DNA from 2 places in the Streptomyces sp. NPDC002463 genome. Region 2 is predicted to be linked to the other one. Evidence: riboswitches for the same ligand, from Rfam matches in the RefSeq annotation. Region 2 holds a riboswitch; the other holds the start of a gene.

Region 1 (14,864 bases), on a different contig from region 2:
TGGGGTGCGCCGCACGATGTGGCGCCGCACCTCTTTCACGTCGTCCCACCGGAGGCTCATCATGCGCCTGTTCCCAGGCGTCCCCCTGTTCGCCGCGCTCCTCACCGGGGTCACCGTCCTCGCCCCCGCGAGCCCCGCCGGGGCCGAAGCTCCGGCCGCCGCGCACTGCGCGCGCCAGGACCGGGTCCAGGTACCCGGTGCCGAGCGCCAGCAGTCCGCCTGTCTGGACGACCTGACGACCACCGGGCTCGCCGGCACCCCGTACACCGACATGGTGGACCAGGCGGGACTCGCCGCGAAGGCGACCCGGAACCCCTCGGGAGTGCCCGGCGTCCAGATCGACGGCTACTTCCCCGACGACTCCCGTCTCAACGCCACCCACGGCTGGGCCCATGACGCGCAGTTCGTCATACGGCTGCCCGACCACTGGAACGGCGGGCTCGTCGTCACCGGCTCCCCCGGCAGCCGGCGTCAGTACTCCACGGACGCGCTGATCTCCGACCAGGTGCTCGCCCGGGGCTTCGCCTACGCCGCCACCGACAAGGGCAACACCGGCCCGGACTTCTTCACCGACGGGAAGGAGCCGGGCGACGCGGTCGCCGAGTGGAACCGCCGCGTGACCGAGCTGACGCGGGCCGCCAAGAAGGTCGTACGGCAGCGCTACGGCCACGCGCCGGAGCGCACGTACATGACCGGCATCTCCAACGCCGGCTATCTCACGCGCTGGCAGCTGGAGAACCGGCCCGAGCTGTACGACGGCGGGGTGGACTGGGAGGGCGTGCTCTGGACGACTCGCGGCCCCAACCTCCTCACGAGCCTGCCGGTGACGGTGGCCAGGACCCAGGGCCTGGCCACCGACGACGACCTGATCGCGGCGGGCTTCGCGCCCGGCTCTCGCTTCCTGTGGCCGTACCACGAGAAGGCCTACTGGGGCCTGACGCAGAAGCTGTTCCGGGCCGAGTTCGACCCCGCGTACGACCCGGCCTGCCCCGGCTCCACGGCCGGCGGGACCGTGGAGCAGATCCTCGCGCCCTGTGCCTCGGACGCCGCCTACGACTACGCCTCCCGGCCGGCGTCCGTGCACCGCGCGGTCGCGAAGGTCGCGCTCACCGGACGGATCGGCAAGCCGCTCATCACGCTCCACGGCGATCTCGACACCCTGCTGCCGATCGCCACGGACTCCGACGTGTACGACCGGATGATCGACGCGCGGGGCCGGGGCGTCCTGCACCGCTACTACACGGTGCAGGACGGGACGCACACGGACGGCCTGTACGACACGTATCCGGACCGCCTGCGGCCGATCCTGCCCTGCTACCGCTCCGCGTTCGACGCCCTGACGCGCTGGGTCGAGGAGGGTACGGCGCCGCCCGCGGACCGTACGATCGCGCGGCCCGCGAGCGGTGACGTGGTCAACTCCTGTGCTCTGGAGGGGTGAAACCCCAGACGCTCAGACCTTCTCCAGCGGGCGGTGCGGCTCCGGCGGCAGTTCGGCCCGGATCGGGTCGCCGGGCCGCACCTCACCGCCGGTGAGAACGACGCCCATGATGCCCGCCTTGCGCACGATCTCACCGTTCTCGTCCCGGCCGAGGACCTGCTTGAGCAGCCCGTGCCGGAAGTTGTCGATCTGCGCGCAGGGGTTGCGCAGTCCGGTGACCTCGACGACGGCCTCGGCGCCGAGGTGGAGGAGCGTGCCGGTGGGCAGGGCGAGGAGGTCGATCCCCCGGGTGGTGACGTTCTCGCCGAGGTCGCCGGGGGCGACCTCGAAGCCGGCGCCGGCGACCTCGTCGAACAGCTCGGCGTGGATCAGGTGGACCTGACGGAGGTTGGGCCGGGTGGGGTCCTGTGCGACGCGGGACCGGTGCTTCACGGTCACGCCCGCGTGGACGTCGCCCTCCACGCCGAGCCCGGCGAGCAGGGTGATGCCCTCCCGGTTGGGCTTGGTGAACGAGTACGTGCCGTTGCTGCTGACCGTGGTGACGGTACCGCCGCTCATGGTGAGAGCTCCCCTTCTCTGCCGGTCTGGGCGGAGGCTCCCCGCCCCCACCCGGACCGATGATCACATCGCGCCTCTGCGTACGACCCTACTCGGCGGCCTGGGTGCGCAGCGGTGCGCCCACCTCGTGCAGATGACCGAGGGCCTGGCGGTACGAGTCCACGAAACCGGTCTCCGTGTACGGGATGCCGAGCGCGGCGCAGTGGGCCTTGACGGCGGGCTGCGCCAGTCGGAGGTTCGGGCGCGGCATGCTCGGGAACAGGTGGTGCTCGACCTGGTAGTTGAGCCCGCCGAGGAACCAGTCCGTGAGGGCGCCGCCCCGGATGTTGCGCGAGGTGAGCACCTGGCGGCGCAGATGGCCCCAGCTGTCGCCGTCCGCGTGCTCGTCCGGCCGGTCCATGCCCTTGTGGTTGGGCGCGAACGCCATGCCGAGGTGCACGCCCAGGAGCATCTGGTGGGCGAGGGCGAAGACGAGGGCCTGGGCGGGCGTCAGGAGCGTGAGGAGCAGCGTCGCGTATCCGGCGAAGTGAGCGAGGAGGAGGGCGCCTTCGACGAGCCGCTCGCGCCGGGTGCGGCACGGGCCGTCCTTCGCGAGCAGGGCCTGGATCCCGTACACCTTGAGCGCGATGCCCTCCAGGGTGGTGAGCGGGAAGAACAGCCAGGCCTGGTGGCGGGTGAGGAACCCGTGCAGGCCCGTGCGGCCGGCCGTCTGGTGCTCGGCGAAGACGAGGATGTCGGCGGCGACGTCCGGGTCCTTGTCGAGGTGGTTGGGGTTGGCGTGGTGGCGGTTGTGCTTGTCGTTCCACCACTCCCGGCTCATGCCGAGGAGGAGGTTGGCATGGACGAGCTGGAGGATCCGGCTCGCCTTGCGGTCGGCCGTGATCTGGGCGTGGCCGGCGTCGTGGCCGACGAAGGCGGCGCGCGCCGAGAACAGGGCGAGGGGCAGGGCGAGGAGCAGTGCCCACCAGGAGGGCCCGATCAGGGCGAGCCCGGCCACCACGGCGGCGATGCCGAGGAGGTTGACGACGATGCCGCGGGCGTACCAGCCGGGGCGGTGCGCGAGGAGGCCCTGTTCCCTGACCGTCCGCAGGAGCGGGGTGAACTCGCTGCCGCTCCTGGCGCGGGCGGGCGCCGCTGCGGGGGCGGCGGCCGGAGGCAGGACGGTGGCCTGGGGCATGACGGGGGCTCCGGTTTCTGTCGGTCGGTGCGGTGGTTCCACCGACGGTTCTGGGTCGCTTGGCGCCTACCGAGAACGTACGGATCCGTGATCGTCCGGGGCCATGACGTCACCACCCGTCCGTGGCCGGGGGTGCGCCGGGGGACGGGGGTGGGGCGAGCCCTACCCTCCGGGAGAGCCGAATGCCTGTGTCATGGATCACATGAAGGAGGTGCGCGTCGGGGGGCTTCGTGGGGTATCCTCGGCGATTCGGTCTCCAGGTAGTCAAATTTGAGGAATGCGTTGTCGCTCTCGCACGGACCCGATGATTCGGCCCGCGAACCCGCCCAGGACCCCTCCCCCTCAGACGAACTCTCCCGCCACTCCGCCGTCTTCCTGCCCGCCGATCCGCCGCGTGCCGGACGGATCGCCTTCTGGTCACCCGACGACGAGCCCCTGCCGGACGTCCGCGACGCCGACGACGGCCACCTCGGCGACACCGCGATCACGGTCGTCGACGGCGACTCGCTGCAGCTCGTGACCGTCGCCGCCCGCAGCCTGTCCGTACGGGACGCCCTGCCGTTCCTCGCGCGTGCCCGGTTCTCGAACGCCGCCTCTCCTGCGGCCGCGTTCTGGGGTGCCGCGTCCCTCTTCGCCCTGGACCTCGTCGCGCGCGGCCTGCTGCTGCCCGGTCTCACACCCGCCGACCACGACGCGTGGCGCGTCGGACCGCTCGGCCCCGGTGAGCTGGACGAACTCCGCACGCTGGCGGCGTCGATGCCGCCCGCCGCGCACGCCGTCCCCTTGTCCGACGACGAGCCGATGCTGCTGCCCGAACCCGAGGCGCTGCTGCGTGCCTTCGCCGACGCGGTGGCCGACACGCTGCCCCGAACTCCCGCGGCCCCGCTCGCGGCCGGCGGGCCGGCCTTCGCGGCCGACGCGCCGCAGACCGTCCCCGAACAGCGGGCGTGGGCCGCCGACGTGGCGGCGGTGCACGACGCGGGCGTACGGCTCTCGCTCCGCCTCGAACTGCCCGGCTTCACCCAAGAGGCACGGGAGGCGCCCGCCTTCAGGGCGGTGCTCCAGCTACACGGTGTCGCCGACCCGACCCTCGTGGCGGACGCGGCGGAGGTGTGGGCGGGCTCCGGCCGGGCCGGAGCCGCGTTCGGCCCCCGAGCCCGGATGGACGCCCTCCTCGCCCTCCGGCGTGCCGCCCGTGCCTGGCCCCCGCTGTCCCCGCTCCTGTCGGCGGCCGTGCCCGACACCGTCGAACTCGCCGACGAGGAGGTCGGGGAGCTCCTGGGCCCTGCGGCCGAGGCCCTCGCGGCCTCGGGCGTCCAGGTCCACTGGCCGCGTGAACTCGCCGACCGGCTCACCGCCCACGCGGTGATCGGCCCGCAGGCAGCCGTCGGTACCGGAGCCTCCGGACGCCGTGACGGCGTCGACGCCACCTCGGACCCGGCCGATGCCGCCCGTGCGTCCGCGCTGCCCTCCTTCCTCGCCGCGGACTCCCTGCTCGCCTTCAACTGGCGCTTCGCCGTCGGCGACCACGAGCTCACCCGCGCGGAACTCGACCGGCTCGCCGAGGCGGGACGGCCGCTCGTGCGGCTGCGCGACCGCTGGGTCCTCGTCGATCCGACCGAGGTCCGCCGGGCCCGGGCCCACCAGGACCGCAAGGTCACCCCGGTGGACGCCCTCTCGGCCGTCCTCACCGGCACCACCGAGGTCGACGGACGCACCGTCGAGGTGGCCGCGACGGGCTGGTTGGAACGGCTGCGGGAGCGTCTCGCCGAACCCGAGGGCGACCGGCCGGAGATCGCACAGCCCCCGGCGCTCGCCGCGACCCTGCGCGACTACCAGCTCCGCGGACTCGACTGGCTCCACCGGATGACCTCCCTCGGCCTCGGCGGCTGTCTCGCCGACGACATGGGACTCGGCAAGACGATCACGGTCATCGCCCTGCACCTGCACCGGCAGGCCGACCCGGCGTCCGCGGGCCCCACCCTCGTCGTCTGCCCGACCTCGCTCATGGGCAACTGGCAGCGGGAGATCGAGAAGTTCGCGCCCGGCACGCCGGTGCGCCGCTTCCACGGCGCGGCTCGTGACCTGGAGGACCTCGCCGACGGCGGCTTCGTGCTCACCACATACGGCACCATGCGGCTGGACGCCGAGCGGCTCGCCGCCCGGAACTGGGGGCTCGTCGTCGCGGACGAGGCACAGCACGTCAAGAACCCGTACTCGGCGACGGCCCGACAGCTGCGGACCATCGGGGCACGCGCACGCGTGGCGCTGTCCGGCACGCCGGTGGAGAACAACCTCTCCGAACTGTGGGCGATCCTCGACTGGACCACGCCGGGGCTCCTCGGCGGTCTGGGCGCCTTCCGGACCCGGTTCGCCGCCGCCGTCGAGGGCGGGCAGGACCCGGCCGCCGCCGAGCGGCTCGCCGCGCTCGTACGCCCCTTCCTGCTGCGCCGGCGCAAGTCCGACCCCGGCATCGCCCCCGAGCTGCCGCCGAAGACCGAGACCGACCGGACCGTCTCCCTGACGCCCGAGCAGACCGGTCTGTACGAGGCGGTCGTGCGGGAGACGCTCGCGGCGATCGCCGAGGCCGACGGCATGGAGCGCCGCGGGCTCGTCGTGAAGCTCCTGACGGGCCTCAAGCAGATCTGCAACCACCCCGCCCAGTACCTCAAGGAGGAGCGGCCGAGGATCGGGGGCCGCTCGGGCAAGCTGGAGCTGCTCGACGAACTCCTCGACACGATCATCGCCGAGGGCGCGTGCACCCTGGTCTTCACCCAGTACGTGGGGATGGCCCGGCTCCTGGAGGCGCACCTCGAAGCGCGGGGCGTGCGGACCCGGTTCCTGCACGGCGGCACACCGGTCGCCGAGCGCGAGGCCATGGTCGCCCGCTTCCAGAGCGGGGAGGTGCCGGTCTTCCTCCTGTCCCTGAAGGCCGCCGGGACCGGTCTCAACCTGACCCGCGCCGAGCACGTCGTGCACTACGACCGCTGGTGGAACCCGGCCGTGGAGGCCCAGGCCACCGACCGCGCGTACCGCATCGGGCAGGACCGGCCGGTGCAGGTCCACCGGCTGATCGCCGAGGGCACGATCGAGGACCGGATCGCCGCGATGCTCGACCGCAAGCGCGAGCTGGCGGACACCGTCCTGGGCACCGGCGGGGACGCCCCGCCGGAGCTGACCGAACTGACCGATGCCGAACTGACGGAGCTGGTGCGACTGCGAGGGGACGGACGATGAGCGGGTACGGACAGGGGAACGGCCCCGCCCACGGGTACGGGGACGACGAGCGGACGTTCGAGGCGCTGCCGCCGGCGCACGGCGGCGCGTTCACCCGCACCTGGTGGGGACGGGTGTGGCTGAAGGCCCTGGAGGACAGCGCGCTGGACCTGCAGCAGCTCAAGGCGGGACGCCGGCACGCGCGCGCGGGAGCGGTGGGCGCCGTCTCGGTGCGGCCCGGCCGGATCACCGCGATGGTCAAGGACCGTGACGGCACGGCGTACCGCAGCGACGTGCTGGTGCGCGAGTTCTCGGAGGAGCAGTGGGAGCGGCTCCTCGACCTCGCCGTCGACAGTGCGGGCCACATCGCCGCGCTCCTCGACCGCGAGATGCCGCCGCACCTGGTGGAGGACGCGGCGGCGGCCGGACTCGAACTCCTGCCGGGCATCGGGGACCTGGAGGCGGAGTGCGCCTGCGAGGCCTGGGACCACTGCCCGCACACGACGGCGCTCTGCTACCAGGTCGCCCGTCTGCTCGACGAGGACCCGTTCGTGCTCCTGCTGATGCGGGGGCGGGGTGAGCGCACCCTCCTGGAGCAGCTGCAGGCGCGCAGTGCCGCACGGGCCGCCGTGCCGTCCGCGCTCGGCGAGGAGGAGGCCGACGGGTCGGGAGAGGTCGACGGGACGCCCGGCGTGTCGGCCGAGGAGGCGTTCGCGGCGGGGTTCCTCGTACCGCCGCTGCCCGCCCCTCCGGTCCTCCCGGCCGCGCCCGGCCGGTCGCCGTCCCTGGACACGGACACCCCGCCGGAGCCGGGGGTCGACCCGGCGGCCCTCGAGTTCCTCGCTGCGGACGCGGCGGCACGCGCGCACCGGCTGCTCGGAGCGCTGCTGGGCGGCGGGGACGCGACGGCCCCGGCCGGCGCCCGTCCGACGGTCGCTCAGGACGCGGTACGGCTCGCGGCGGGCGCTCCCGTTCCGTGGATCGCCGCGCGGCTCGCCGCCGGTTCGGGCAGGTCGCGGGCGGAGCTGGACCTGGCCACGCGCGCGTGGCGGTTCGGCGGCGCCGCCGCCCTCGCCGTACTGGACGAGGAGTGGACGCCGGACGCCGGGGCACTGGAACGGGCCGGGGCCCGGCTCGCCGAGGCCTGGGGGGACGACGACCGCCCCGCGCTGCGGCGCACGGGCGGCGCGCGGTGGACGGCCGTGGGCACGGAGGCTCAGCTGCGGCTCGGCGAGGACGGGCGCTGGTGGCCGTACCTGAAGGTCGGGGCCCGCTGGTCCCCGGCCGGTCCGCCGGACCGGGACCCGGCGGCGGCCCTGGCGACGGCGTTCGCCGCCGGGGCTACTGAAGCCGGTGGCTGAGCGTGCCTCCGAGGACGGCCAGGCTGCAGGCGACGGTGTCCGCACCGAGCAGATGACTCGTCAGGTACGGGTACTGGACGAAGGTCGTCCAGCGCGTGCCGAGCGGCTGCCGGGCTGCCTTGAGCCGGAGCGGTTCGCGGCAGAGCAGGGTGGCGGCGTCGCGTACCGCCCGATCGGTGGCGAAGGAGCCGACCAGGCGGGGCCGGGCGACGAGTTCGGCGTGGTGCGGCGTGTCGCAGCGCCGCCGGAGGGCGGTGCCGGGCGCGTCGCGGTCGATGTCGAAGCAGTCGCCGACGCGCAGCGCCTCGTAGGAGACGGAGCTCTCGCGTGCTGGGGCGTCCGTCGGGCGGCCGGAGGGGGTGGCGCCGGTCGGGGACGTGCCGTGGGCGGGTGCGGTGGCCCCGGACCGGGGCGGCTCCGCGGACGTACTGCCCTGCGGGCGGCCCGAGCGGTCCTCGGACGCCGTCCGCGTGCCGCCCGTGGCCGGGCGGTTCGAGGGCGTGCCCGCGCTCGGCGTGTCGGCCGTCCCGGCGGTCGAACCCGTCCCACCGGTGACGACCGGCGCCGGCGCGCCGACCGGGCCGCCGCCCGGCCGGCCGTCGGCGAGTCCGCCACCCTCCGCCCCGCTTCGGGCGGTCAGGAAGGCACCGGCCACGAGGGCTGCCGTGAGCAGGGGCAGGAGGGGCACACCGAACCAACGGGCGCGCCGCGCCTCCGGCCCCGGCCGGGCCGCGCCGAGCCGGACGAAACGCGTGGGCCAGACGGACTCGCCACCGGTGGCAGGGGGCCTGGTGACGAGCGGGCCGGGCTCGAGGGGGCGAGAGAACGCGGCTCCACAGACCGAGGCGCGTCAGTGCCCGTACGGGCGTCTTTCTCACCGGACGGGCCCGGGCGGTCCGGCTCGGTCGGAGGCGTGGCGGTCGGCGGGTGGGACACAGGGACCAGGTTCGCCGTTCGGCGGCGGCGCGGCCAGCCTTCGTCGGCCGCCGGGACCGACCCGTACAGAATCGTGACGATCGCAGACCGCGGGCGCCCACGCCACCGCCGCTCCCCCGTCACCGCCGCCGCCCGGTCACCGTCGACTACAGGCCGAGCTGACGCTCCGCGCCCTCGACCGTCTGGGCGAGGAGCACGGCGATGGTCATGGGGCCGACACCGCCGGGGACCGGGGTGATGAGCGAGGCGCGCTCGGCGGCCGACGCGAAGTCGACGTCGCCGACGTTGCCCGGGTTGTAGCCGGCGTCGATGACGACGGCGCCCGGCTTGATGTCCTCGCCCTTGATGAAGTTCGGCTTGCCGACGGCGGCGACGAGGATGTCGGCCTCACGGACGACCGAGGAGAGGTCCTCGGTGCGGGAGTGGCAGTACGTGACGGTGGCGTCGCGGCCGAGGAGGAGCAGGCCGGCCGGCTTGCCCAGGATCGCGCTGCGGCCGACGACGACCGCGCGCTTGCCGCTGAGCTGGACGTCGTACGCGTCGAGGAGGCGCATGATGCCGCCGGGCGTGCAGGAGACGAAGCCGGGCAGGCCGAAGCCCATGGCGGCGAAGGAGGCCATGGTGACGCCGTCGACGTCCTTCTCGGGGGCGATGGCCTCGAAGGCGGCGCGCTCGTCGATGTGCGGGCCGACGGGGTGCTGGAGCAGGATGCCGTGGACCTCGGGGTCCTCGGACAGGGCGGTGATGGCGGCGACGAGCTCCTCGGTGGTCGTCTCCGCGGGCAGCTCGACGTGCTTGGAGCGGATTCCGGCCTTCGCGCAGCGGTTCTGCTTCATCTTCACGTACGTGACGGAGGCCGGGTCCGCGCCGACCAGGACGGTCGCGAGGCACGGCGTGACGCCGGTGCGGCGGGTGATCTCGGCGGCGCGGGCGGCGGTCTCCTCGACCGTGCGGCGGGCGAGGGCCGTACCGTCCATGAGGATGGCGGTGCTGGTGGACATGGCAACTCCTGGGCGTCGTCTCTGACCGGTGGTTCGCCCAGGCGCACGGCATCGACACGGTCGCGCCGCAGGGGACGCACCGCCGGGCCGCTCCCCGGTGGTGATCCACCTCAAGCGCCAGTCACGGCCCGAGCACCACTCTACGTGAGGGGCCGGGGGCCGGTCCCGGACAGGGTGCACATGCCGAGGTGCGAGGGAGCTTGTCGGCGGCCGCCGGGCGCACCACGATGACCGCGACGGGCCGGAACGACCTCGACGAGGAGGCCGAGTTGAGCGAAGCGTGGGTGGCCGCGGAGCCACGGACGGAACGGGACGAAGACGCGGACCGGTGCGGGGGCACCGACCGGGGCAGGGCGACTCGCCGGGGCACGGAAACCCACCCGCGTGCGGACGAGAACCGGCCCTCCACGGACGACGACGGGAGCACTGGCGTCGACGACGGGAGCGCTGACGTCGACCGGACCCTCCGGGAGGCGCGCCCGCTGGTGGCGGCGTCCTGGCGGCGGTCCGTACGCGCGCGCGTGAGCCCCGACGGTTCGGCGCGGGTGGAGCTGGACGAGGACGAGCTCGCCGCGTACCGCGAAGCACATCCCCTCTCCGCGGCGATGCCGGTGATCCGGGAGCTGATGGGGGCGTACGCGACGGACGGGGAGCATCTACTCGCGGTCTGCGACGCGGCCGGGCGGATGCTGTGGGTCGAGGGGCATCCGGGGACCCTGCGCAAGGCCCGGGGGATGAACTTCGTGGCCGGGGCCCGCTGGTCGGAGGCGGCGGCCGGGACGAACGCGCCGGGCACCGCGCTGGCCATGGACCGGCCGGTGCAGGTCGTCGCCGCCGAGCACTTCCGGCGTCCGGTGCGGGCGTGGACCTGCGCCGCGGCCCCCGTGCACGACCCGTACAGCGGGCGGGTGCTCGGCGCGATCGACATCACGGGCGGGAAGCGGCTCGCGCACCCGCACAGTCTCGGCTTCGTGCAGGCGGTGGCGCGCGCGGCCGAGTCCCAGCTGGCCCTGCTCGGGCCGGCCCCGGACCCGGGGTGTATCCGGCTGTCGGCGCTCGGCCGGGACGAGGCGGTGCTCTCGGTGGGCGGGCGGCGACTGCGGCTGAGCCGCCGGCACAGCGAGATCCTGGTGGTCCTCGCGCACCGGCCGGACGGGGTGGGCGGCGACGAGCTGCTCACGCTCCTGTACGAGGACGAGTCGGTCACCCCGGTGACGCTGCGGGCGGAGCTGTCCCGGCTGCGGGCGCTGCTCGGCGCGGACGCACTGCGGTCGCGGCCGTACCGGCTCGCGGGGGCGGTGGACGCGGACTTCGCGACGGTCGACCGGAAGCTCGCCTCGGGGGCCGTGGCGGCGGCGGCCGGGGACTACGCGGGCCCGCTGCTCCCTGCGTCGACCGCGCCCGGGGTCGTACGGCTGCGGGAGCGGCTGGCGGACCGGCTGCGGGCGGCGCTGGTGGACCGGGCCGATCCCGGGCTGCTCGCCGACTGGGCGTACAGCGCGTGGGGCGAGGACGACGTGGTGGTGTGGCGGGCGCTGTGCGCGGCGGTTCCGGCGCCCCAGCTTCCTCCCGTACGGGCGAGGCTCGACTCCCTGGAGGCGGAACTGTCCGCCGGTGCAACGGGCTTGCAACGTTCGGGTCACCACACTCGGGCGTGAGCGCCGGCCAGGGACGGCCGGCGCGTCGAGGGAGGCCATGCCGATGACCCGTTACGCCGCACCCGGCACCGAGGGCGCGCTCATGTCGTACCAGGCCCGCTACGACCACTGGATCGGCGGCGAGTACGTCGCCCCGGCGGGCGGGCGCTACTTCGAGAACCCCAGCCCGGTCGACGGCCGGCCCTTCACGGAGGTCGCGCGCGGCACCGCCGAGGACGTGGAACGCGCCCTCGACGCGGCGCACGCGGCGGCCCCGGCGTGGGGGCGGACGGCGCCGGCGGAGCGGGCGGCAGTCCTGCTGAAGATCGCGGACCGCATGGAGAGCAACCTGGAGGCGCTGGCGGTCGCCGAGACGTGGGACAACGGCAAGCCGGTCCGGGAGACTCTCGCCGCGGACATCCCGCTCGCGATCGACCACTTCCGCTACTTCGCGGGGGCGCTGCGGGCCCAGGAGGGCGCGCTGAGCGAGATCGACGACGACACCGTGGCGTACCACTTCCACGAGCCGCTGGGCGTCGTCGCACAGATCATCCCGTGGAACTTCCCGATCCTCATGGCGGTCTGGAAGCTGGCCCCGGCGCTGGCGGCGGGCAACGCGGTGGTCCTCAAGCCGGCCGAACAGACCCCGGCCTCGGTGCACTTCTGGCTGAGCCTGGTCGCGGACCTGCTGCCGCCGGGCGTCCTGAACGTCGTCAACGGCTTCGGCGAGGAGGCCGGCAAGCCGCTGGCGTCCAGCCCGCGGGTGGCGAAGATCGCGTTCACGGGAGAGACGACGACGGGCCGCCTCATCATGGGGTACGCCGCCGAGAACCTGAAGCCGGTCACCCTCGAACTCGGCGGCAAGTCCCCCAACATCTTCTTCGACGACGTGTGGGCGGCGGACGACGACTTCCGCGACAAGGCGCTCGAAGGCTTCACGATGTTCGCCCTCAACCAGGGCGAGGTCTGTACCTGCCCCTCGCGGGCCCTCGTCCAGCGCGGCCACTACGCCGACTTCATGGAAGCGGCGGTCGCCCGCACGGAGAAGATCGTCCCGGGCCACCCCCTGGACACGGACACGATGATCGGCGCCCAGGCCTCCGCCGACCAGCTCCGCAAGATCCTCTCCTACCTGGAGATCGGCCAGAAGGAGGGCGCGAAGATCCTGACGGGCGGCCAGATCGTCGAGCACGGCGGCGAGTTGGCGGGCGGCTACTACGTGCAGCCGACCGTCTTCGAGGGCGACAACCGCATGCGGATCTTCCAGGAGGAGATCTTCGGTCCGGTGGTGGCGGTGACCTCCTTCACCGACTTCGACGACGCGATCCGTACGGCCAACGACACCCTCTACGGCCTCGGCGCCGGCGTCTGGACCCGCGACACGAACACCGCCTACCGCGCGGGCCGCGCGATCCAGGCGGGCCGCGTCTGGACGAACTGCTACCACGCCTACCCGGCCCACGCGGCCTTCGGCGGCTACAAGCAGTCGGGGGTGGGCCGGGAGACCCACAAGATGATGCTGGACCACTACCAGCAGACGAAGAACCTTCTTGTCAGCTACTCGCCCAAGAGGCTCGGCTTCTTCTAGGGGTAGCAAAAAGGTGCCTGAACTGGACTCCGCCGGGCGCCTTCCTCGAGATTTACCCGAGGTTGATCCGTCAGTACCGGGGAGCCGGCGCGATCGGCCTGAGAGCAGGTTCCGACCACAGTTCCACGGACAGCGGCTCGGTGGTCCCATGAGGTCGAGGAGCAGGATCTCGTTGTCGCCCGGGCCCCCAGAGGGGGGCCGGGGCGTAGAGGGTGTGCTGGAGCCCTTCTCGGTCCTCAGGCGACCGATGAGGAAACCGTTGAGCCAGACCCAGGGTGCGGTCGCTGCCGAGGACGGCGATGAAGGCATCGGCTGCCGCGGGCAGGCCGACGACGGCACGGTGGAACGCGGGGCCCGTGACGGTTTCCGTGGCGGATCCGGCAGCCGCCGCGCCGGTCAGACCGGTCAGGTCCTCGAGCGGGAGCACTCTGATGTCCCAGCCGAACAGGTGCTGGTGGTCCAGGCGTACGCCGGCGACCAGGCCCTTCCGGTCGGCCAGGTGGGGGCCGTAGCCGACCCGCCCGAAGGGCTCGACGAGGATCTCCAGCTCTGTGCCACCCTCGGGGATCACCTGCTCGGCGTTCGGGTACGGCGACGAGGCGTCCGTCGAGGAAGATCTGGGCCAGGTCCCGGATGCCGTCGAGCGCTTCGGCGGCGTCGGCGCTGTCCCGGACGTGGTTTTTCGCGCATCAGGAAAAGAAAGACACGAGTCCGTCGCACTCGGCGGACGCCACCACGGGCCCGCCCAAGGGCGACCCCGGAGAGGCGCGTACGGACGGAGCCGGTGGACCCATCCGCTGGCGGAAGCAAGCTCGACCACGGCGGTGCCGTCCGGCAGGAAGGTGCACTCCCCGCCGGCGATCGGCCGTCGGGGTCGGAGCAGCCGCCCACCCGTGCAGGGGGGTTCCGGGTGGGCGGCCGTGACGGCGGCGAGGGTGCCCTCGCCGCCGTCGGTCACAGGACGGCTCATCAAGTGATCGTCCGGTCTGAGGGAGCACGGCCGTCGGTGTCGGCGGGCAGGGGCAGGGGCCGGTCACAGACCTGGTGGACGGCCCGGTCGGCGCAGAACATCGAGTGCAGCGGCTCGATCGCCAGGTGCACACCGAAGTCGTCGGCGCGCGGGGCGAATTCGGCGAGCAGATCCGCCACGTGTTCCTGGCGGTGGCGAGGTCTCGGCCCTCCTCGGGCAGACCGCCGGCCACCGTGACCAAGGTGTCGGTTCACGGCTCGGCGACCTCCTCCAGCGCGCGGAGGTTCTCGGCGAGAGCGGTTCGGCGACCTTCGGGGCCGGGGGCCGTGAGGAAGCCGCCCCGGCACAGGGTGCTGGCCTTCAGGCCCGCGTCGCGGACCAGCCTCGCCGCCTCGGTGACGCCGATCTCGGCGACCTTGTCCCGCCACAGGCCGATCGCCGGGATGCCGGCGTCCACGCAGTCCTGAACGGCCTCGGGCAGGCTCCAGCCCTTGGTGGTGATCTGGTTCAGCGACAGTCGCATCAGGCCTCCGCCCCCGCGACGGTGAGGAACGCGCGCATCCGGTGGACGGCGAGGTCCGGGTCGGGCAGGGTTCCGGCCGCGTCCGCGAGACGGAACAGCTCCACGAGATGCGGGAGGGTGCGTCCGCTCTGTGCCCCGGCGACCATGGTGAAGTGGTCCTGGTGGCCGGACAGCCAGGCCAGGAACACGATGCCGGTCTTGTAGTGGAAGGTCGGCGCGGCGAACAGGTGCCGGGCCAGCGGCACGGTCGGGGCGAGCAGTGTGTCGTACCGGTCCGGGTCGCCGGCGTCCAGGGCGTGCAGCGCGGCGGCCGCCGTGGCGGCGATCGGGTCGAAGACGCCCAACAGGGCGTGGCTGTGGCCGAGTTCGTCGCCGCGGATGAGCTCCGGGTAGTTGAAGTCGTCGCCGGTGTAGAGCCGGACTCCCTCGGGCAGGGCACGGCGCAGGGCGATCTCGCGG
Region 2 (14,864 bases):
GCCCGGGTCGGCTGCCGGGGCCGTGGCGTCTCCGCCTCCTCCTCCGGGCTACGCCCCGGAGTTCGTCCACGACTCCGGTGGCCGGCAGTACCCCGGGCCGCCCGTCCCGGCGGCCCGGCCCCGGCCGTGGGGTGTTCTCGTGGCCGGGGTGGCGGGGGCCGTCGTCGTGGGGGGTGCCGTGGCGGGCTGGATGGTGTGGGGCGGTGGCGGGAAGAGCCCGGCGGCCGGGCCTCCGGCCTCCGTCTCGGCCACCGCCACCGCCACCGCCACGGGCAGCGAGTCCCCGGACCAGGCCCCCTCGGAGACCCCCTCTCCCTCCGACACGCCCCTCGACGACGTCCCCCCGCCCGGCTACCGCGCCCAGCAGGACCTCAAGGGCTTCACCATCGCCGTTCCCGAGGGCTGGAACCGGACCGAGAACGAGCAGGGCGTGTTCTACAACGCGCCCGACGGGCGGAGCCTGATCCAGGTCTTCGTCATCGAGGGCGCGGGCATGACGCCGTACGACGCGCTGCGCGGGGCCTCCGAGGACGGGCGGACCAACAAGCCCGGGTACTCCGAGATCAGCCTCGGGCGGGTCTCCGGCGAGGCCGGCGCGCCGGCCGACTCCGCCGAGCTCGTGTACGCGTACGACCGCGAGGGCGGCCGCCGCAAGGTCGTCGACCGCGCCTTCACGGCCCCGGACGGCAACCAGTACGCGATCCTGGCCGCCGGCCCGGAGGCCGACTGGCCCGAGCAGCGCGAACGGCTCCGCGTGGCCCTGGAGTTCTTCCGTCCCGGGGACTACTGAGCCCGCACCTCGGCCGCCAGGTCCGCGAGCCCGCGCAGGGACCGGAGCAGCAGGCCGGGGCCGAAGGTGACGCGGGTCGCCCCCAGGCGGCCGAGCTCGCCGAAGGACGGGCCGTCCGGGAGGGACAGGGCGTTCATCGGCAGGTCGCCGAGGGCCGCCCGCAGGCCCGGCAGGTCGGCGGCCGGGGCCATGATCGGGTACACGCAGTCCGCGCCCGCCTCCGCGTACAGGCGGGCGCGGGCGACCGCGTCCCCGGCCGGATCGGCGACGCCCTCGCGGAGGTACGTGTCGACGCGCGCGTTCACGAAGAGCCCGGGCCCGGCCGCCGCCCGTACCTGCGCCAGCCACTCCGCGTGCGCCCCGGGGTCCTTGAGCCCGCCCGCGCCGTCGCCGTCCTCCAGGTTCACGCCGACCGCGCCGGTCTCCCGCACCCGCTCGACGAGTTCGGCGGCGGACAGCCCGTAGCCGCCCTCCAGGTCCGCCGTGACGGGGACGGACACCGCCCGGACGATGCGCGCCACCGCGGCGAACATCTCCTCGGCGGGCGTCGCCCCGTCCTCGTACCCGAGAGAGGCGGCGATCCCCGCGCTCGGGGTGGCGAGGGCCGGGAAGCCGGCCTCCTCGAAGGTGCGGGCGCTCGCCGCGTCCCACGGTCCCGGCAGCACGAGCGGCCGGTCCGCGGGCCGGTCCCGGTGCAGGGCCCGCAGCACCTCGGCGCTCACGACGCGGCCTTCGGGGTGTAGTGGCCGGGCGTCATGCGGGTGGTGACGCCGATCCGGTTCCAGGCGTTGATCGTGACGATCGCGGCGATGACCCGCGCGAGTTCGGTCTCGTCGAAGTGCTCGGCGGCCCGCGCGTACACCTCGTCGGGCACGAAGCCGTCGGTGAGGACGGTGACGGCCTCGGTCAGCGCGAACGCGGCGAGCTCGCGCTCGGTGTAGAAGTGCCGGGACTCCTCCCAGGCGGCCAGCTGCACGATCCGCTCGATGCTCTCGCCCTCGGCCAGCGCGTCCTTGCTGTGCATGTCGATGCAGAACGCGCAGCGGTTGACCTGCGAGGCCCGGAGCTTGATCAGGTGGTACAGCGTCGGGTCGAGGTCCTTCGCGGCCGCCGCCTCCAACCGGAGCATCGCCCGGTAGAACTCGGGGACGTGCTCGGCGAGGGGGAGGCGGGGGGCGTGCTCGTGGGCGTACACGGCGGTGCTCGTGGTGGTCGTCATGCCGTCCACCGTACGAGCCGGGTGGCGCAGGGGTATGGTCCATTTCCATGGCGAACGACTGGTCCACTTTCGGGGCCGACCTCCATCTGGAACTCCGCGGCACCCGGCTTCGCGCCGGCCTGATGGACGCCCTGCGAGAGGCGGTCCGCAGCGGGCGCCTGGAGGCCGGCACCCGGCTGCCGTCCTCCCGCTCGCTCGCCGCCGACCTCGGAATGGCCCGCAACACCGTCGCCGACGCCTACGCCGAACTGGTCGCCGAGGGCTGGCTCACCGCACGGCAGGGCTCCGGGACCCGCGTCGCCCGCCGCGCCGCGCCCCGGACGCCGGCGCCGTCGTTCCCTTCGCCCCCGTCGGCGGCCACCGGCCGGGCCCGGCCCGGCGCGCCCGTGCACAACCTGCAGTCCGGCACCCCCGACCTCGCCTCCTTCCCGCGCGCCGAGTGGCTCAAGGCGTACCGCCGGGCCCTCACCGACGCCCCGCACGAGGCCTTCGGGTACGGCGATCCGCGCGGCCGCCCCGAACTGCGCACCGCCCTCGCCGAGTACCTCGCCCGCGCCCGGGGCGTGCACGCCAGGCCCGAGCGGATCGTGATCTGCGCGGGCTTCGTGCACGGCCTGACGCTGATCGGCGAGGTGCTGCGGGCCCGGGGCGTGCGGGACGTGGCCGTCGAGTCGTACGGACTCTGGCTGCACGACGACCTCCTGCGCCGGGCCGGACTCGGCACCCCCGTCCTCTCCTTCGACGAGCGCGGCACGCGGACCGACGAGCTGTCCGGGCTCGACGGATGCGGGGCCGTCCTCATGACGGCCGCCCACCAGTACCCGCTGGGCGGCGCCCTGCCCCCGGACCGGCGGGCGGCCGTCGTCGACTGGGCGCGGGCCTCCGGCGGCTTCGTCCTGGAGGACGACTACGACGGGGAGTTCCGCTACGACCGGCAGCCGGTCGGCGCGCTCCAGGGCCTCGACCCCGAGCGCGTCGTCTACTTCGGAACCGCGAGCAAGTCCCTGGCGCCCGGACTCCGCCTCGCCTGGATGGTCCTGCCGCAGGGCCTGGCCGAGGAGGTCGCGGCGGCGAAGGGGGCCGCGGACTGGTCGTCGAGCGCGCCGGACCAGCTGGCGTTCGCCGAGTTCCTGCGCTCGGGGGCGTACGACCGGCATGTACGGGCGATGCGGCTGCGCTACCGGCGACGCCGCGACCAACTGGTGGCGGCCGTCGCCGCGCACTCGCCGGAGACCCGGGTCAGCGGCATCGCGGCCGGCCTCCACGCCGTCCTGGCCCTGCCGCCCGGCACCGAGCAGGCCACCCTCCGGGCCGCCGCCTGGCGCGGCCTGGCCGTCCAGGGCGTCAACCGGTTCCGCCGCCCCACGGTGCCGCCCACCCTCGACGGCCTCGTCGTCGGCTACGCCACACCCCCGGACAGCGGCTGGCAGGGTGCGCTCCAGGCCCTGTGCGGGGTGCTGCCGCAAGGGGACCTCACGACGGGCTGACCGGCTCCCGGGCCGGCTCCGGCGCGGGAGCCTCGCCGAAGCGGGCCAGGGTCAGGGAGCCCGCCACCGCCACGGCGAAACCGAGGATCGCCAGCCAGTTGAGCCCCTCCCGCGTACGGTCCCCGAGCCACGCCACCCCGACGATCGCGGGTCCGATCGTCTCGCCGAGCACCGCGCCCGCCGTCGCCGTCGTCACCGAGCCGCGCTGGAGCGCCGAGGTCAGCAGCATGAACGCGGCCCCGCCGCCGACGAGGAGCGCGTACCAGACGGGGTCGGTGAAGTCGATGCCGTCGATCAGCCGGACGGCGATCTCGACCACCCCGAAGCCGAACCCCGCCCCGAGGCCGAGGACGAGGGCACGGGACCGCTCCGGCAGCCGGCCCGCCACGACGCCGAGCAGCAGTACCCCGAAGGAGATCCCGAGCAGCGCCCAGCGCAGCGCCTCCGAGCCGTCCCGGTGGCCCTCCTTGCCGGAGGCGAGCGCCAGCATCGCGAGCCCCGCGCAGACCACGGCCACGGCCCACCACTCCACCCGGCGCAGCCGCACGTTCAGGACACGGGAGGCGATGACCGCCGTGACCGCCAGGCTCGCGGCGAGGGCCGCGCCCACCACGTAGATGGGCAGCGTCCGCAGCGCCACGATCTGCAGCACGAAGCCCAGGCCGTCCGCCCCGAGGCCGGCGAGATAGCGCCACTGCCGCAGGGCCCGCCACATCAGCGCGACGTCGACGCCGCCGCCCGTCCCCGGCTCGGCGGCGCGGGCCGCCATCGCCTGGAGCACCGAGGCCGCGCCGAAGCAGACGGACGAGGCGAGCGCGCAAATCATCCCGAGTAGCACGAAAGGACTCTAGATCCTGAGGCCGAAAATCACCGGCCTACACTGTGCGGTCGCGAAGGGCGTGACGCGGCGAGGACGTGACGCGGCGGAAGCGTGGCGCGGTGAAGACGTGGCGCGGTGAAGGGGAGGCGGCGGACATGCGCAGGCTGAGGTCGAGCACGGTGGTGCTCGGCGGGATGGGTGTGCTCGCGGCGACGATCACCGCGTGCGGTTCGGAGCCGGACCGGCGGTGCGTGGACCCGCTGACCCGCGAGGAGCTGCCCAGCTACCGCTGCGAGAGCGGCGGAGGCGGCAGCGACGACGACAACGGCAGCACCACCCGCGGCGCGTACTACTACGGAGGCTCCGTCCGCGACAAGCGCGTGAGCGGCGGCAGCTTCGACAAGACCGCCGTCGACACCGGCGGCTTCGGCTGCTCGGGCACCGGCGGCGGCTGAGGCGGGCAGGCACGCACCATGGAACGGCACACCATCGATCCCCGGCCCGGCTGGCAGCAGACCGTCGAGGAGCAGGGTCTCGTCTATCCGCTGACCCGCCACCCGGACGGTTCGCTGCGCCCGTACTGGGACGAGAGCGCGTACTACTCCTTCTCGCTGCCCGAGGTCGAGGCGCTGGAGGAGGTCGTCGAGGAGCTGCACGCGCTGTGTCTGGCGGCGGCCGCGCACATCGTCGAGCACGACCGCTTCGCCGAGCTCGGGATCACCGACCCGAGGCTGGCGGGCCTCGTCGCCGAGTCCTGGCGGCGGCGGGCCGAACTCCCCTCCCTGTACGGCCGTTTCGACCTGCGCTACGACGGCACGGGCCCGGCGAAGATGCTGGAGTACAACGCCGACACCCCGACCTCCCTCGTGGAGGCCGCGAGCCCGCAGTGGTTCTGGATGGAGGAACGGTTCCCCGGCGCCGACCAGTGGAACTCCCTCCACGAGCGGCTCGTCGACGCCTGGAGGCGCCAGGCCCCGCTGCTGCCGCCCGGCCCCGTCCACTTCGCCCACTCGGACGGCGACGAGCTCGGCGAGGACCTGATGACGGTCGCGTACCTGCGCGAGACCGCCCAGCAGGCCGGGCTCGACACCGAGATGCTCTCCGTCGAGCGGATCGGCTGGGACCGGCTCTCGCGCCGCTTCGTGGACGACCGGCTCCGCTTCCTCCGCAGCTGCTTCAAGCTCTACCCGTGGGAGTGGCTGACCACCGACCGCTTCGGCCGGCACGTCCTGGACACCCTCGACAACGGCGGCGGCACCGGCACGACCTGCTGGATCGAACCGGCCTGGAAGATGCTGCTCTCCAACAAGGCGCTGCTCGCGATCCTGTGGGAGCTGAACCCGGACCACCCCAACCTGCTGCCCGCCTACCTCGACGGGCCGCGCGAACTCGCCTCCACCGCGGGCTGGGTCGCCAAGCCGCTGCTCGGCCGCGAGGGCGCGGGCGTCACCCTGCACGAGGCCGGTACGGAGCCGTTCGTACGGGACGGGGAGGCCTGCTGCTACCAGGAGCTGGCCCCGCTGCCCGACTTCGACGGCAACCGGGTGGTGCTCGGCGCGTGGGTCGTCGAGGACGAGGCGGCGGGGCTCGGGATCCGGGAGTCGGCGGGGCTCGTCACCGACGAGTACGCCCGCTTCCTCCCGCACGTGATCCTGTAGCGGCTACTCGGGGACGTAGTCCCGCAGCGGCGCGGGCGTGAGACCGGCGGCCTCGGCCGCGTCCAGGGCCCGCCGGAGGTCCTGCGTCACCGTCTCGTTGAAGTGCAGCAGGATGATGTCGCCGGCCTTCAGCGACGGGGTCGGCGGGGTCCACTGGCCCCAGGTCGTCAGGTCGTACGTCCAGGTCACCAGGGCCTTCGCCCCGCAGGCGCGGGCGGTGGTCCGGGTGGTCGCGTCGTACGTGCCGTACGGCGGGCGCAGCAGCCGCGGCCCGTCGCCGAACTCCGCGAGGTGCCGGTCACGGGCCCCGCAGACCTCCGCCTTCTGCCCGGCGGCGTCGAGGGTGGTCAGGTCCGGGTGGCCGACGGTGTGGTTCTCGACGCGGGAGCGGCCCTGGTCGAGCAGGGTGTGGAAGTAGCCGGAGTCGTACGAGTACGCCCCCGGGAGCAGGAACAGCGAGGCGGGCACCCGGCGGTCGAGCAGCAGTTTCGCGGCCGCCGGGTCGTGGTACCAGCCGTCGTCGATGGTGATGAAGACGACCGGGTCGGTGGTCTCGACGTGCGAGACCACCGGGACGGGCTCGGGCCAGGCCGCCTCCGGGGCGGCGTGCGTGGGTCCGGCGACCGCGCCGAGGAGCGCGAGCGGGACGAGGGCGGCGAGCGCGGCACGCACGGCGTGACGCAGACGGAGTCTCGGCATGGCGGCATCATTGGCCTAGACCAAGTGCCCTGTCAATGCGCCGAGTTGACCTCGCGCCACCCTCCGGAAGCGGACCCGGGCGGTCCGAACCGGAGCGCCCGCAGCCCTCTGGAAGCGGTCCGGGTCGGTCCGGACCGGACCGCTCCCCGCCCTCCCTCAAACGGACCCCGTCAGTCCGAGAGCACCCCCCTCAGCTGCTCCAGACCCCAGTCCAGGTCCTCCTTCGAGATGACCAGCGGCGGAGCGATCCGGATCGTCGAACCGTGCGTGTCCTTCACCAGGACCCCACGCGCCATCAGCTTCTCCGAGATCTCCCGGCCCGTGCCCTTCGACGGCACGATGTCCACCCCGGCCCACAGACCGCGCCCGCGCACCGCCTCCACCGCACCGCCGCCCACGAGCAGCCCCAGCTCCGCGTGCAGGTGCTCGCCCAGCTCCGCCGCGCGCTCCTGGAACTCGCCCGTCCGCAGCATCGCGATCACCTCCAGGGCCACCGCGCACGCCAGCGGGTTCCCGCCGAACGTCGACCCGTGCTCACCCGGCCGGAACACCCCGAGGACGTCACGGTCGGCCACCACCGCCGACACCGGCACCACACCGCCGCCCAGCGCCTTCCCCAGGATGTACACGTCCGGCACGACCCCCTCGTGCTCGCACGCGAACGTCCGCCCCGTCCGGCCCAGACCCGACTGGATCTCGTCCGCCATGAACAGCACGTTCCGCCGGCGGGTCAGCTCCCGCACCCCCGCCAGATAGCCGGCCGGCGGGACCAGGACCCCCGCCTCGCCCTGGATCGGTTCGAGCAGCACCGCCACCGTGTTCTCGGTGACCGCCGCCTCCATCGCCGTCAGGTCCCCGTACGGCACGATCTCGAACCCCGGCGTGTACGGCCCGAAGTGGTCCCGCGCCTCGTGGTCCGTCGAGAAACTCACGATCGTCGTCGTCCGGCCGTGGAAGTTGTTCGCCGCGACCACGATCTTCGCGTGCCCGTCCGGCACGCCCTTCACCTCGTACCCCCACTTCCGGGCGGTCTTCACGGCCGTCTCGACCGCCTCCGCCCCCGTGTTCATCGGCAGCACCGCCTCCTTGCCGCACAGCTCCGCCAGCTGCGCGCAGAAGTCGGCGAAGCGGTCGTGGTGGAAGGCGCGCGAGGTCAGCGTCACCCGCTCCAGCTGCGCCTTCGCCGCGTCGATCAGACGCCGGTTGCCGTGCCCGAAGTTGAGCGCCGAGTACCCGGCGAGCATGTCGAGGTAGCGACGGCCCTCGACATCGGTCATCCAGGCGCCGTCCGCCGAGGCGACGACGACCGGGAGGGGGTGGTAGTTGTGAGCGCTGTGCGCGTCCGCGGAAGCGATCGCGTCTTCTGTCCTCGACACGGGATCTCCGTTCGTCCTGCGGATCGGGGGTGACCCAGGGGCTGTGGCCCCTTTCTTATCGTCGCTCGGATGCCGGACGGGGAAACCTCGGCGACGGCGCGCCCGCTACTGTGGAAACACGCACGGCGACTGGCGTACGGGGAAGCGACCCCGGGGGAGCCGAGCGCGCTCCACCACACGAGGTGCCGCTCGCCTGGGCATCACGGGATCCCGGTCCCGTGCGCACCTCGCCACGGGACCGTTCCGCCGAACGCCCGGAGGACCGCATCATGACCGTCCAGCAGCAGCACCCCGCGCTCGCCGCAGCCGACCCCGAGCTCGCCGCCCTCGTCGGCGCCGAGGAACGGCTCCAGGCCGAGACCCTGCGCCTCATCCCCAGCGAGAACTACGTCTCCGCCGCCGTGCTCGAAGCCTCCGGCACCGTCCTCCAGAACAAGTACAGCGAGGGCTACCCCGGCCGCCGCTACTACGAGGGCCAGCAGAACATCGACCAGGTCGAGACCCTCGCGATCGAGCGCGCCAAGGCCCTCTTCGGCGTCGACCACGCCAACGTCCAGCCCTACTCGGGCTCCCCGGCCAACCTCGCCGTCTACCTCGCCTTCGCGAAGCCCGGCGACACCGTCATGGGCATGGCCCTGCCCATGGGCGGCCACCTCACCCACGGCTGGGGCGTCTCCGCCACCGGCAGCTGGTTCCGGGGCGTGCAGTACGGCGTGCGCCAGGACGACGGGCTCATCGACTTCGACCAGGTCCGCGACCTCGCCCTCAAGGAACGCCCGAAGGTCATCTTCTGCGGCGGCACCGCGCTGCCCCGCACCATCGACTTCGCCGCCTTCGGCGAGATCGCCCGCGAGTCCGGCGCCGTCCTCGTCGCCGACATCGCCCACATCGCCGGCCTGATCGCGGGCGGCGCCCACCCCTCCCCGGTCGGGCACGTCGACGTCATCTCCACCACCACCCACAAGACCCTCCGCGGCCCGCGCGGCGCCATGCTCATGTCCCGCGAGGAGCACGCCAAGGCCCTCGACAAGGCCGTCTTCCCCGGCCTCCAGGGCGGCCCGCACAACCAGACCACCGCCGCCATCGCCGTCGCCCTCCGCGAGGCCTCCCAGCCCTCCTTCCGCGACTACGCCCACGCCGTCGTCGCCAACGCCAAGGCCCTCGCCGAGGCGCTCCTCGCCCGCGGCTTCGACCTCGTCTCCGGCGGCACCGACAACCACCTGATCCTGATCGACCTCACCTCCCGGCAGGTCCCGGGCAAGATCGCCGCGAAGGCCCTCGACCGGGCCGGGATCGTCGTCAACTACAACACCGTCCCGTACGACCCGCGGAAGCCCTTCGACCCCTCCGGCATCCGCATCGGCACCCCCTCCCTCACCTCCCGCGGCCTCACCCCGGACCACATGGCCGAGGTCGCCGAGTGGATCGACCGCGCCGTCACCGCCGCCGGCACCGGCGACGAGGACACCCTCGCCACCGTCCGCGCCGAGGTCGCCGCCCTCATGGCCGCGTACCCGGCCCCGGGCCTCCCGGTCTGAGAAGAGAGCCGTGCCCCCGCGCTCCTGGTCCCCAGGAGCGCGGGGGCACGCTGTGTTCCCGGTCTCACCCACCGCCAGGCGGGGATCGGTTCCCACACCTGAGAGAATGATGTGCATGGCCTCTGACAGTCCCCGTGTGCTCTCCGGAATCCAGCCCACCGCAGGCTCGTTCCACCTCGGCAACTACCTCGGCGCCGTCCGCCAGTGGGTCGCCCTGCAGGAGACCCACGACGCCTTCTACATGGTCGTCGACCTGCACGCGATCACGGTCCCGCAGGACCCCGCCGAGCTGCGCGCCAACACCCGGCTCGCCGCCGCCCAGCTGCTCGCCGCCGGTCTCGACCCCGAGCGCTGCACCCTCTTCATCCAGAGTCACGTCCCCGAGCACGCCCAGCTCGCCTGGGTCATGAACTGCCTCACCGGCTTCGGCGAGGCCTCCCGCATGACCCAGTTCAAGGACAAGTCCGCCAAGCAGGGCGCCGGCAACGCGAGCGTCGGCCTCTTCACGTACCCGATCCTCCAGGTCGCGGACATCCTGCTCTACCAGGCCGACCAGGTTCCGGTCGGCGAGGACCAGCGCCAGCACATCGAGCTGACCCGCGACCTCGCGGAGCGCTTCAACGGCCGCTTCGGCGAGACGTTCACGATCCCGGCCCCGTACATCCTCAAGGAGACGGGGAAGATCTACGACCTCCAGGACCCGACGATCAAGATGAGCAAGTCGGCGTCGACGCCGAAGGGCCTCATCAACCTCCTGGACGACCCGAAGGTCACCGCGAAGAAGGTCAAGAGCGCGGTCACCGACACCGAGACGGTGATCCGCTTCGACCCGGAGAACAAGGCCGGCGTCTCCAACCTGCTCGGCATCATGTCCACGCTCACCGCCACGTCCGTCGAGGACCTGGAGAAGAGCTACGAGGGCAAGATGTACGGCGCGCTGAAGACGGATCTCGCCGAGGTCATGGTGGACTTCGTCACGCCGTTCCGGGCCCGCACCCAGGAATACCTGGACGACCCGGAGACGCTGGACTCGGTCCTGGCCAAGGGAGCGGAGAAGGCCCGCGCGGTCGCCGCGGAGACGCTGGCGCAGACGTACGAGCGCATCGGCTTCCTGCCCGCCAAGCACTGAGACCGAGGACCCTGGCCGAAAGGGTGGTGCAGGCCGCACACTGGCGCTGCACCACCCGTACACATTTCGACGGACGACGGAGGAGAACGACGTGGGGACCGTAACGCTCGGCGTTTCGATCGCGGTCCCGGAGCCCTACGGCAGCCTGCTCCAGGAGCGGCGCGCCGGCTTCGGGGACCCGGCCGCGTACGGCATCCCCACGCACGTCACCCTGGTCCCGCCGACCGAGGTCCCCGAGGAGCGCCTGCCGGAGATCGAGGCGCACCTCGCGGGCGTCGCCGCCGACCACCAGCCGTTCCCCGTGCGCCTGGAAGGCACCGGGACCTTCCGTCCGCTCTCCCCGGTCGTCTTCGTGACGCTGGCGGAGGGCGTGCCCTGCTGCAACCGGCTCCAGGAGCGGATCCGGGACGAGGCCGGCCCCCTCGCGCGCGAGCTCCAGTTCCCGTACCACCCGCACGTCACCGTGGCGCACGGCATCTCCGAGGAGGGGATGGACCGCGCGTTCGAGGAGCTCGCCGGCTACGGGGCGGCCTGGACCTGCCGCTCCTTCGCGCTGTACGAGCAGGGCTCGGACGGCGTGTGGCGGAAGCTGTACGACTACGAGTTCGGCAGCGGCCGCCCGATCTCGGCGGTCCCGGCGCAGGGCGGCAGCCCGGTGGACACGCCCGCGCCGACGGCCTAGCGGGAGCCGTACGTCACACCGGCAGGCGCCGGAACAGCGGCCTCGGCACGTGCCGTACCGCGCTCATCACCATCCGCAGCGCCCCCGGCACCCACACCGTCTCCGAGCGCCGCCGCAGCCCCAGCTCGATCGCGCCCGCGACCGCCTCCGGGGTCGTCGCCAGCGGCGCCTCCGCGAGCCCGGCCGTCATCTTCGACCGCACGAACCCGGGCCGTACGACCATGACGTGCACGCCCGTGCCGTGCAGCGCGTCCCCGAGGCCCTGCGCGAAGGCGTCGAGGCCCGCCTTCGACGAGCCGTAGATGAAGTTGGCGCGGCGGGCCCGCTCGCCCGCCACCGACGACAGCACCACCAGCGAACCGTGCCCCTGTGCCTGGAGCGCGCCCGCGCACACCAGACCGGCCGAGACGGCGCCCGTGTAGTTGGTCTGCGCGACCCGGACGGCGGCGACCGGGTCGGACTCGTCGCGCGCCTGGTCGCCGAGGACCCCGAAGGCGAGCAGCACCATGTCGATGTCGCCCTCCGTGAAGACCTTCCCGAGCCGCTCCTCGTGCGACTCGGTGTCGAGCGCGTCGAAGGGCACGGTGCGCACGTCCGCCCCGAGCGCGCGCAGCGAGTCCGCGGCGGCCGTCAGTGCGGGGGAGGGGCGGCCGGCCAGCCAGACCACGCGCGTGCGGCGCGCGATCAGCCGGCGGGCGGTGGCGAGCCCGATCTCGGAGGTGCCGCCGAGGACGAGCAGGGACTGCGGGGCACCGAAGGCGTCCTTCATGGGGGAACTCCTCAGAGGTCGAGACGGCGGGCGAGGTCCGAGGTGAGGACGGACCGGGGGTCGAGTTCCGCGCGCAGCGCCCGGAACTCGTCGAGCCGGGGGTACATCGCGGCCAGCACCTCCGGCCGGACCCGGGAGTCCTTGGCGAGGTAGACCCGGCCTCCGGCGCCCACGACCTCCTCGTCGAGCGCGTCGAGGAAGCGGCCGAGGCCGGGGAGGCCGGTGGGGAGGTCGAGGGCGAGGGTCCAGCCGGGGAGGGGGAAGGACAGCCAGCCCGGATCGCCCGCGCCGAAGCGCTTCAGGACGGCGAGGAAGGACGGGCAGCCCCGGTCCGCGATCCGCCGCACGATCCGCCGGAGGGTGTCCTCCCGCCCGTACGGGACGACGAACTGGTACTGGACGAAGCCCGCGGGCCCGTAGATCCGGTTCCAGTGCGGGACGCCGTCGAGCGGGTGGAAGAAGGCCGGCAGCGACTGGAGGCGGCCGGTGGCGGCGCGGGGCGCCGAGCGGTACCAGAGCTCGTTGAAGAGCCCGACGGACGTACGGCCGAGCAGCCCGCCGGGGACGTGTCGCGGCGGCGCGGGCAGCCGCCCCGGACGGAAGGCGAGCGGCGCGCGGCGGGCCCGGTGGCGGCGGGGCAGCGCGTCGTACGGGGCGTGGTCACCGCGCGTCAGGACGGCGCGGCCGGTGGCGGCGCCCCGGGCGAGCAGGTCGATCCAGGCGACGGAGTAGCGGTACCGGTGGTCGCCGTCGGTGAGCCGGGCCATCAGCTCGTCGAGGCCGGGGACGCGCTCGGTGTCCACGCGCATCAGGGAGGTCTCGACGGGCAGCAGCCGCAGGGTGGCGGAGAGGATCACGCCGGTCAGGCCCATGCCGCCGGTGGTCGCGTCGAAGAGCGGGGTCCCGGGCAGCACCGTCCGGATCTCGCCGTCGGCGGTGAGGAGTTCGAGCGCGGTCACGTGGCGGCCGAAGGAACCCGAGACGTGGTGGTTCTTGCCGTGGATGTCGGCGCCGATCGCGCCGCCGACGGTCACGTACCGGGTGCCGGGGGTGACCGGGACGAACCAGCCGAGCGGCAGCAGCGCCTCCATCAGCCGGTGCAGGCCGACGCCCGCCTCGCAGACGACGAGCCCGGCGGTCGTGTCGACGGTCAGGATCCGGTCGAGGCCCGTCATGTCGAGGACGGTGCCGCCGGCGTTCTGCGCGGCGTCCCCGTACGCGCGGCCGAGACCGCGGGCGACGGCGCCCCGGGGGCCGCAGGTCCGGAGGGCCTCGGCGACCTCGGCGTGCCCGCGGGGCCGGTGCACGCGCGCGAGGGTGGGGGCGGTGCGGCCCCAGCCGGTGATCGCTTCGCAGTCGTCGTCCAGGACGCGGGTCTCGACAGCCATGGGGGTGACCGTATAGCCGGGTATGCAGCTTATGCCGGTATTGCGGGGTGGTTCGTCGAAATGGGTGATTAAAGGAGTGTCATACAAGAGTCCTGACCCCCTCGGTGGCCGGCCCGCGCCAGAGTCGCGTGTGACCGACCCGAACGGCGAGCCCCGAAGGGGGACGAACACGGATGCGCGAGCCGATCCTGCCCGCACCCGAACGACCCGACCACCCGGCACGGGGCACGGCGGAGCGCCCGAGCGGCGCGGGCCCGTCCACGGCCGAGGCGACCACCCCGGCCGGTCCCCCCGGTGTCGACGGTCGTCTGCCGAGCGCCCCGGCCGGTCCCCCCGGCGCCGACCGCCGTCTCCTCGCCGTCCTCCGCTCCTGCGGGCACCGCCCCGGCGTGGCCCTCGTCGCCCGTGGGCTCTCCCACAGCGGCGAGCACGGGGCCCTCTGGCTGGGGGCCGGGCTCCTCGCCGCCGCCGTCGACCGGCCGCGGCGCGAGCGGTGGCTGCGGGGCACCGCACTGATCGCCGGCGCGCACCTCGCCGGCACGGGCGTCAAGCGGCTCGTGCGACGCCCCCGGCCGGCCCCCGAGACGTACGAACCCCTCGTCCGTACCGCCGGCCGCCACTCCTTCCCCAGTTCCCACGCCACCTCGGCCGCCGCCGCGGTCGTCGTCTTCGGCGCGCTCCACCCGGCCGCCGGCCGTCTCGCCGCCCCGGCGGCACTCGCGATGTGCCTCTCCCGGCTCGTCGTCGGCGTCCACTACCCGAGCGACGTCGCCGCCGGCGCCCTCCTCGGCGCCGCCACGGCCGCGGCGGGCCGCTCCCTCCTCACGCGCGCGGAGGCCGGCCGGTGACCGGGCGGGGCGCGACCGCCGTGCTCGCCGCGCCCGCCGTCGTACCGGACCCGCCCGCGCGTGCGCACGGCGGGTGGGCGCTCGGGCTGCTCAGGACCGCCCGGCCCCGCCAGTGGGTCAAGAACGTCCTCGTCCTCGCCGCCCCCGCCGCCGCCGGCAGGCTCGGCTCCTGGCAGACCGGGGCCCGACTCGCCCTGGTCTTCGCCCTGTTCACGGCCGCCGCCTCCGCCGTCTACCTCCTCAACGACGCCCGCGACGCCGAGGCCGACCGCGCCCACCCCGCCAAGTGCCGCCGCCCCGTGGCCTCGGGGCAGGTGTCCGTCGCCCTCGCCACCGGCACCGGGATCCTCCTCGGCCTCGGCTCCGCCACCGCCGCCGCGCTCCTGTGCGGCCCGCTGACGGCCGCGCTGCTCGTCGCGTACCTCGGCATACAGGTCGCGTACTGCGTCCGCCTCAAACAC

Evidence for each region. A riboswitch is a leader RNA that binds a small molecule or an ion and turns the genes downstream of it on or off. The one in region 2 is predicted to bind ZMP and ZTP.
Region 1: linked by a shared signal. The riboswitch ahead of ACFYX3_RS29420 (bifunctional 5,10-methylenetetrahydrofolate dehydrogenase/5,10-methenyltetrahydrofolate cyclohydrolase) and the one ahead of glyA (serine hydroxymethyltransferase) in region 2 are both predicted to bind ZMP and ZTP.

Annotation. Positions count from the first base shown of each region.
Region 1 is NZ_JBIARL010000016.1:115,809-130,672, reverse strand. Features, by position in the region: gene ACFYX3_RS29450 (tannase/feruloyl esterase family alpha/beta hydrolase) at 62-1,438, shown strand; gene ACFYX3_RS29445 (MOSC domain-containing protein) at 1,451-1,996, opposite strand; gene ACFYX3_RS29440 (fatty acid desaturase family protein) at 2,085-3,173, opposite strand; gene ACFYX3_RS29435 (DEAD/DEAH box helicase) at 3,456-6,410, shown strand; gene ACFYX3_RS29430 (SWF or SNF family helicase) at 6,407-7,750, shown strand; gene ACFYX3_RS29425 (hypothetical protein) at 7,731-8,438, opposite strand; gene ACFYX3_RS29420 (bifunctional 5,10-methylenetetrahydrofolate dehydrogenase/5,10-methenyltetrahydrofolate cyclohydrolase) at 8,833-9,687, opposite strand; ZMP/ZTP riboswitch at 9,716-9,822, opposite strand; gene ACFYX3_RS29415 (GAF domain-containing protein) at 9,915-11,345, shown strand; gene ACFYX3_RS29410 (aldehyde dehydrogenase family protein) at 11,389-12,912, shown strand; gene ACFYX3_RS29405 (hypothetical protein) at 12,983-13,483, opposite strand; partial or broken gene ACFYX3_RS29400 (hypothetical protein) at 13,763-13,882, opposite strand; gene ACFYX3_RS29395 (hypothetical protein) at 13,882-14,061, opposite strand; gene ACFYX3_RS29390 (sugar phosphate isomerase/epimerase family protein) at 14,133-14,405, opposite strand; gene ACFYX3_RS29385 (dihydrodipicolinate synthase family protein) at 14,405-14,864, opposite strand, start outside.
Region 2 is NZ_JBIARL010000001.1:588,742-603,605, reverse strand. Features, by position in the region: gene ACFYX3_RS02775 (hypothetical protein) at 1-790, shown strand, start outside; gene ACFYX3_RS02770 (isocitrate lyase/phosphoenolpyruvate mutase family protein) at 784-1,512, opposite strand; gene ACFYX3_RS02765 (carboxymuconolactone decarboxylase family protein) at 1,509-2,009, opposite strand; gene ACFYX3_RS02760 (PLP-dependent aminotransferase family protein) at 2,057-3,496, shown strand; gene ACFYX3_RS02755 (hypothetical protein) at 3,483-4,322, opposite strand; gene ACFYX3_RS02750 (hypothetical protein) at 4,472-4,771, shown strand; gene ACFYX3_RS02745 (glutathionylspermidine synthase family protein) at 4,790-5,974, shown strand; gene ACFYX3_RS02740 (polysaccharide deacetylase family protein) at 5,978-6,673, opposite strand; gene rocD (ornithine--oxo-acid transaminase) at 6,844-8,049, opposite strand; ZMP/ZTP riboswitch at 8,165-8,255, shown strand; gene glyA (serine hydroxymethyltransferase) at 8,319-9,587, shown strand; gene trpS (tryptophan--tRNA ligase) at 9,703-10,716, shown strand; gene ACFYX3_RS02720 (2'-5' RNA ligase family protein) at 10,808-11,398, shown strand; gene ACFYX3_RS02715 (decaprenylphospho-beta-D-erythro-pentofuranosid-2-ulose 2-reductase) at 11,412-12,167, opposite strand; gene ACFYX3_RS02710 (FAD-binding protein) at 12,179-13,555, opposite strand; gene ACFYX3_RS02705 (phosphatase PAP2 family protein) at 13,864-14,403, shown strand; gene ACFYX3_RS02700 (decaprenyl-phosphate phosphoribosyltransferase) at 14,400-14,864, shown strand, end outside.